2 regions of the Heyndrickxia sp. FSL K6-6286 genome follow, and region 2 is predicted to be linked to the other one. Evidence: a T-box and tRNA genes for the amino acid it is inferred to sense, from the RefSeq annotation. Region 2 holds a T-box; the other holds one or more tRNA genes.
What was found. A T-box is a leader RNA that pairs with one kind of tRNA and senses whether it is charged. The one in region 2 lies ahead of serS (serine--tRNA ligase), so its partner is inferred to be a tRNA-Ser.
Positions count from the first base shown of each region.

Region 1: it encodes a tRNA-Ser, which carries the amino acid that the T-box ahead of serS (serine--tRNA ligase) is inferred to sense. The anticodon was not compared.

Region 1 covers NZ_CP152029.1:511,273-514,698, forward strand. Annotated here, with positions in the region: gene nagE (N-acetylglucosamine-specific PTS transporter subunit IIBC) at 1-791, opposite strand, end outside; gene MHI39_RS02725 (hypothetical protein) at 945-1,124, opposite strand; tRNA gene MHI39_RS02730 (tRNA-Ser) at 1,296-1,382, shown strand; partial or broken gene MHI39_RS02735 (DUF4822 domain-containing protein) at 2,068-2,892, shown strand; gene MHI39_RS02740 (HAMP domain-containing sensor histidine kinase) at 3,154-3,426, shown strand, end outside.
Region 2 covers NZ_CP152029.1:19,100-22,525, reverse strand. Annotated here, with positions in the region: gene serS (serine--tRNA ligase) at 88-1,368, opposite strand; T-box leader at 1,453-1,716, opposite strand; gene pdxT (pyridoxal 5'-phosphate synthase glutaminase subunit PdxT) at 1,761-2,348, opposite strand; gene MHI39_RS00080 (serine hydrolase) at 2,701-3,426, opposite strand, start outside.

The DNA of each region.
Region 1 (3,426 bases), 490 kb from region 2:
GCCATAATCATAGCAATACATGCAGCTGGTAATCCGAACATCATAATTGGGAAGAACCCAGTTGTAAAGACACCGGCCGTTTTGTCACCATGAAGGAATCTCGTAATATCCCCATGATAAACAGCACCAGCAGCGTCTGTAAGTGTTCCGAAATCAAACCAAACTAACGTATTGATGATGTGATGTAATCCTAGTGGAATAAGTAGTCGGTTTAGGAAACCAAAAGCACCATAACCGAATGCCCCACTAGTAGTAATCCAATGAGCTAACGAATCAATGCCATTTTGTACATATGGCCATACATATCCAAAGACAATCCCTATTATAACGCTTACAACAGCAGTAATAATTGGGATGAATCTACGTCCTCCAAAGAAGGAAAGCCATGTAGGCAATTGGATGTCATGAAAGCGGTTATAAAGTAATCCAGCAGCAATCCCCGAAATGATTCCTCCTAGAACCCCCATATTTACGGAAGGATCAATCGCGTGTGTAGTGAAAACTAATACCATATAACCAATGGCACCTGCAAGAGCGGCAGCTCCATTATTATCCTTTGCAAAACCGATGGCTACTCCTATCGCGAAAAGCAAAGCCAAATTGCTAAAAACTGCTCCAGGGTCATTGGCGGGATCCAATGTCATGCTTCCGAAGAAAGCATTCCCTGCTTCTGCAATAAATTTAATATCAAGTAAATCTGGTTGACCAAGGCGTAACAGTAATCCAGCAGCTGGAAGTACAGCAATGGGCAGCATAAGTGATTTACCGATTTTTTGTAAAAATGATAGCATAATGCCCACCTCAAGAAATTTTATTACGTAAGCTCGATAAATGGTGAAATTTATCGAAGAAACTACGTAATGTAAGAATAGTATAAAGTGATAAAGATGTCTATACCAGTTTTACGCATTTTACTATATCGAAATAATTAAATTATTGGTAATTTACGAATAATCTTTTCTAGGCTCCCGCTTATCCATTTCCTGAATAATATCTATAAGATCTCCTACAGCACGTTCCCGAATGTAGTCATGCTTTTCCTCTAAATGGACAGCTACACTAATAATCATTCGTTTTATATATGTCCAGTCTTCCTTAAAATTTAAAAAATCGATATTTTCCAATACTAAATATTCCTCCTTATATCACGTGTTTTCCTAAAAGTAATTACATGTTCAATCTGGAGCAGAATTAACAATAATTTAACCGAAAATATCCAGCACTATTCTATTGATTTCCTCCTTAATCAAAAAGATTGCAGAGGTCAGAATGAATTTATTATAATTAATTATGTTGGAGAAGTACCCAAGAGGCTGAAGGGGACGCACTCGAAATGCGTTAGGGGTTAACTGCCCGCGTGGGTTCAAATCCCACCTTCTCCGTAAGAGATGTGAATAATATTTTTGATTTATTTAAGATGGTTATACAAGACCATCTTTTTTTATGTTAGAATCTTCGGATTTTAAGGTCCCTCCTTTCGCTACTTTTTTTCATATATTTGCAGCTCATTTCTCATTAGAATGCAGAAGGTTGAAGTTCTTTAACTCATTATTTACCGTGCTATTTTACAAATCCTCAAATTCATTATTGATTCCTCCACAATAGAAATTCTTCAAGTGACCAAATCGTATCCGCATTGAATAAATCTTAAAAAATTTTTATTCTTTTTTTCGATTTTTTTAAGATGCAGTTTATTGGCAGTTTATGTGTTAGATGTACGATAAGGATGTTCATGATTTTACTTATAGATAAGGAGAGATGATTTTGTCTGTAAAAAAGGAAGAATAACCTTTGGTTATTACTCGCTGTTAATTACGCGGCAAATCATTTATATGATCTGCTACAAAATGGATTCTTCGGGGTCTAAATACGCTTTATAAATTTTATGATGCACACAACGGAGGTAAATATATGAATAAATTAAAAGTAATGATGGTAGCATGTGTTGCGGTTGCAGTCCTGCTTGCAGCATGTCAATCAAAGCAAGAGGTAAATGATCCTGCATCTAAAGAGAGAGAAACAAAAACAGAAGTAACTAAAACAAATGATGAAAAAACTTCCGAAGCTAAATTGACTAGAGGCCAAGAAATGGCAGAGATACTTAGTAGTACAAATTGGCAAGGTACAAAAGTGTATGATAAAGATAATAATGATTTAACAAAAGAGAATGCAAATTTTATTGGTCTAGCGAAATACGATGCTAAAACTGGTAGATATGAATTTTTCGATGCTAAAACGGGAGATAGTAGAGGAGATAAAGGAACTTTCTTTATCACTAATGATGGAGAGAAACGAATATTAATTTCAGAATCAATGAATTATCAAGCTGTTGTCGATATTACGGAATTAAATAAAGATATATTCACATATAAACGAATGGGCAAAGACGCTAATGGTAATGAGGTAGAGGTATTTGTTGAACATATTCCATATCAGGACAAAGAACTTACTTTTACTGATCAAGACAAGAAGTTAGACACTTCTACAGGACAGATCGTTACAGACGTTGATGGAGATGAGATTTTATCAGACACTTTATGGCATGGAACAAAGGTATTAGATGAAGAGGGTAATGATGTAACAGCATATAATAAGAATTTTATTAGTATTGCAAAATTTGATAGTCAGACGAATAAATATGAATTTTTCAATCCGGAAACTGGAGAAAGTCGCGGTGATTATGGCTATTTCGATATTGTGCACGGAAATAAAATTAGAGCACATGTTTCTTTAGGAGATAATAAATATGGTGCGGCACTTGAACTGACCGAGCTTAATAATGATAAATTTACGTATAAAAGAACTGGTAAGGCTAAAGATGGTAGCGATATAACTGTATTCGTTGAGCATGAACCTTATAAAGGAGAGTTAAAACCGGAATTTACCCATTAATAAAGTCTTATGGCACAAGCATATTAGTTTTAAAAGAGGGAATGGGGAACCATTCCCCCAATTTGTTTGATGGAATATAAGAACTAGACAGAACGAACCTTCATAAGAATCGCTGTTATAATGCTTTTACAAAAGCAACAAATATTCCACAATCGATAAGTAATATGTTTTGGTAACTTCTTGTATTAAGATATTCTTAAAATTAACACCACCCAGACTACATTTCTTGAATGTAGAATAAGAGGGAAGGAGGGAATGACAATATCTATTAAAGTAAGGTTTCTGTTGTCTTATATTGGAGTAATTGTTTTTTCAATTGTTTTATTATTAGTAGCTACTTTTTTGATTATATTTTCGATTACTGGCGATTTAAAATCCATCGAGCATTTTTACAAAAATACTTATGTTCAAAAGCCTTTAACCCCTGTAGAGGAAAATGCATTCCTTGATTTAAAGCTTCTGGCTAAGCATACTCCTGATAAGCTACTGGATCAAGAATTAGTAAGGAAGATCGATCAAAAGGATATAAGCATT
Region 2 (3,426 bases):
ATCGACAAGAAATAATATATCATATTTAATCGTTAGCGTCAATATGATATTAAATATTTTTAGAGGGGATTGCTCCCCTCCTATTAATTATTTTACACTAATTCGATCGACATTACGCATATATGGTCGTAATACTTCCGGTATAATTACACTACCATCTGGTTGTTGGTAGTTTTCTAAGATAGCAGCTACTGTACGTCCTATAGCAAGACCTGAACCATTTAAGGTATGCACATGTTCAGGTTTTCCGTTCAATTCCCTACGGAAGCGAATATTTGCACGTCGAGCTTGGAATGCTTCAAAATTACTGCAAGAAGAGATTTCACGATACGTATTATAACTTGGAATCCAAACTTCGATATCATATTTCTTCGCTGCAGTAAATCCAAGGTCAGCTGTACACATACTCATAACACGATAAGGGAGTCCTAATAACTGTAGAACTTTTTCTGCATGTCCAGTCAGCTTCTCTAATTCATTATATGAATCCTCTGGCTTAACAAACTTTACAAGCTCCACTTTATTAAATTGGTGCTGACGGATAAGTCCTCGTGTATCACGACCTGCAGATCCAGCTTCTGAACGAAAACAAGCACTAAAAGCAGCATAATTAATAGGTAGCTGATCTACATTTAATATTTCATCACGATGTAAATTTGTTACAGGTACCTCTGCTGTCGGAATTAAGAAATAGTCTTCACTTTCAATTAAGAAAGCATCCTCCTCAAATTTAGGAAGTTGACCTGTACCTGTCATGCTCGTACGATTTACCATATAAGGCGGTAAAATTTCTTCATACCCATGGTCTTCTACATGGAGATCAAGCATAAAATTAAAGAGTGCTCTTTCTAAACGTGCACCTAAACCTTTATAGAATACGAATCGACTTCCTGTTACTTTGGCTGCACGTTCAAAATCTAATATATTTAAATCAGTCGCTACATCCCAATGAGGCTTTGGTTCAAAATCAAACTCTCTTACCTCCCCCCATTTACGTACTTCTACATTGTCATCTTCAGTTTCTCCAATTGGTGTACTTTCGTGAGGAATATTCGGGATAGATAACAATAAATGATCTAAGTTTTCTTCGACATCACGTAATTCATCATCATATTGTTTAATTTGATCCCCAACCACACGCATTTCTTTAATATATTCATCTGCGTCCTGTTTCTCTCTCTTGAGCTGTGCTATTTTTTGAGTCACTTCATTTCGTTTACTCTTTAATTCTTCTGTTGCGACAATAAGTTCTCTTCTCTTTTTATCTAACTCTTCAAATTTCCCAAAATCAGCAAGGTCTTCCCCACGGTGCTGCATTTTTTCCTTTACTTCTTTTAAGTTAGTACGTAAAAACTTAATATCAAGCATAAATAATTCCTCCTTTAAATAGTAAGCTATTTTTTACTAATCATGGCATGTGAATCAAAAACAAATAAAAAACTCCCGTCCCTAAAAAGGGACGAGAGATACCCGCGTTGCCACCCAGCTTGAAAGTATAGATTCATACCTTCCACTTAATCGATAACGGTTTTACCCGAAAGTACTTACTAATAAGATAAATGCAAACGCTAAGTCAAAGAAAATTAGCCACAATTCTTATTTCATTCGGTACTTTGCTCAAGGATGGATTCACAAGTCGCCTTCATCGATTTGCACCAGCCATCGACTCTCTTTAGAAGGAACATTCTTGTTACTATTTCCTCTCATTGCTTTACATAGATTTTAACAATTAATTTACTATAAGTATTGCCTCTTTGCAACTATTTATTTAAAACTTTTTGTTTTTTTACAATGTCGATAAAATATTGTGTCAATCCGCTATCCTTTGTTAACTCTGGATGGAAGGAACACCCTAGATAATGTCGATCACGTGCAGCCACTATTTTCCCTTCATGCTTGGCTAAAACCTCAACATCCTCACCAACATTAACAATATGAGGAGCACGGATAAAAACAGCATTAAAATGATCTGATACACCAGCAATAGCTAGATCAGCTTCAAAACTATCCTTTTGCCTACCAAAAGAATTTCGTTCAACCATTACATCCATTAAACCAATATGCGGTTCATCATAACCTTGAATTTTTTTAGCTAACAAAATTAAACCTGCGCATGTACCAAACATTGGTTTTCCCTGTTCTCCAAACTGTCGAAGCTTATCCATAAAATCATATCGATCAAGCAAGCGTCGCATAGTAGTACTTTCTCCTCCAGGAAGGATGATACCATCTATTTCATCTAATTGATCCTTTGTTTTTATGATTATAGCCTCTTCACCACATGCTTCAATAGCCTGTACATGTTCTCTAACAGCACCTTGTAAACCTAGTACCCCAATTTTGACCATTCTATATACTCCTTACTAGCCAAAGCCTGCAATTCTATATATACCCTTTAGCAGGATAAGACATTTGAAAAGTTTTTTCACTCTTTTTATTTCCTAAAGTCTGTTTTAAAGTAAAGTTTGTTCCTTTTGAAAAGCCAACTGCCGGCTTTTACACCCAATAAAGGATTCAGGAATTTGCAGCACTTTTCTCAGTGAAATGAGAGATGTAGTGGACTTTAGGCGATAGTTATTCGTTAAAACTTTACTTAATAGCAAAAATGTTTGAGAAAAGAACCTTCCTAAATTAAATAAACAAGAAAAAGGACACCTTGTCAAGATAGGTATCCTTTTTCCTAATTATTCCACAAACTTATTAAAACCAACCTTTTACCGTTGAAGTGATTCCATTCCATATATCAGAAAAAAAACCACCAATTCCACGCATCATTAATACAAACCAATTTGCTTTTTCAACCTTTTCACCAGTCACGACATCGACACTTGCCGATTTATGACCGTCTAGGTAACCAAAATCATTTTTACCACTATACTCAGCGGTTAACGTACCAACCTTTTCACCTTTTTTAACAGGTGCAGTTAATTTACCAGCCTTATTGAGCTTGTCCTTTTCAACATTAAAAACCGGCTTATATAACTTTTCTTCTCCATTTTTGATTACTAACTTTACTGGATCCTTTGTATACATGATTACCTTTTTTTCTTTCCCTTTTTCCACTGGCAGTGATTCATGATTTTTAATCTTATATTGCCCTGGGTAAATTTCCTTTACAGAAAAATTAGCAAATGCATAATCCATCATTTTTTTTGTTTCATCAAATCTTGCTTTATAGCCGCCTTGACCTTTACCATCTGTTGCATTTAAAACAACTGTTATCACGCGCATTCCATTTTTTTGAGCAGTACCTGTAAAACAGTATCCTGCAAAATCAGTCGTTCCAGTCTTTAAACCATCTACCCCATTGTCCTTAGATCCATATACCAAAGATGGTAACATCCAATTCCAGTTTTCCATTTTAACATCTTCACCAGGACCCGCATGGAATGTTTGTTTTGAAATACTTGAAGTTTTTAATACCTC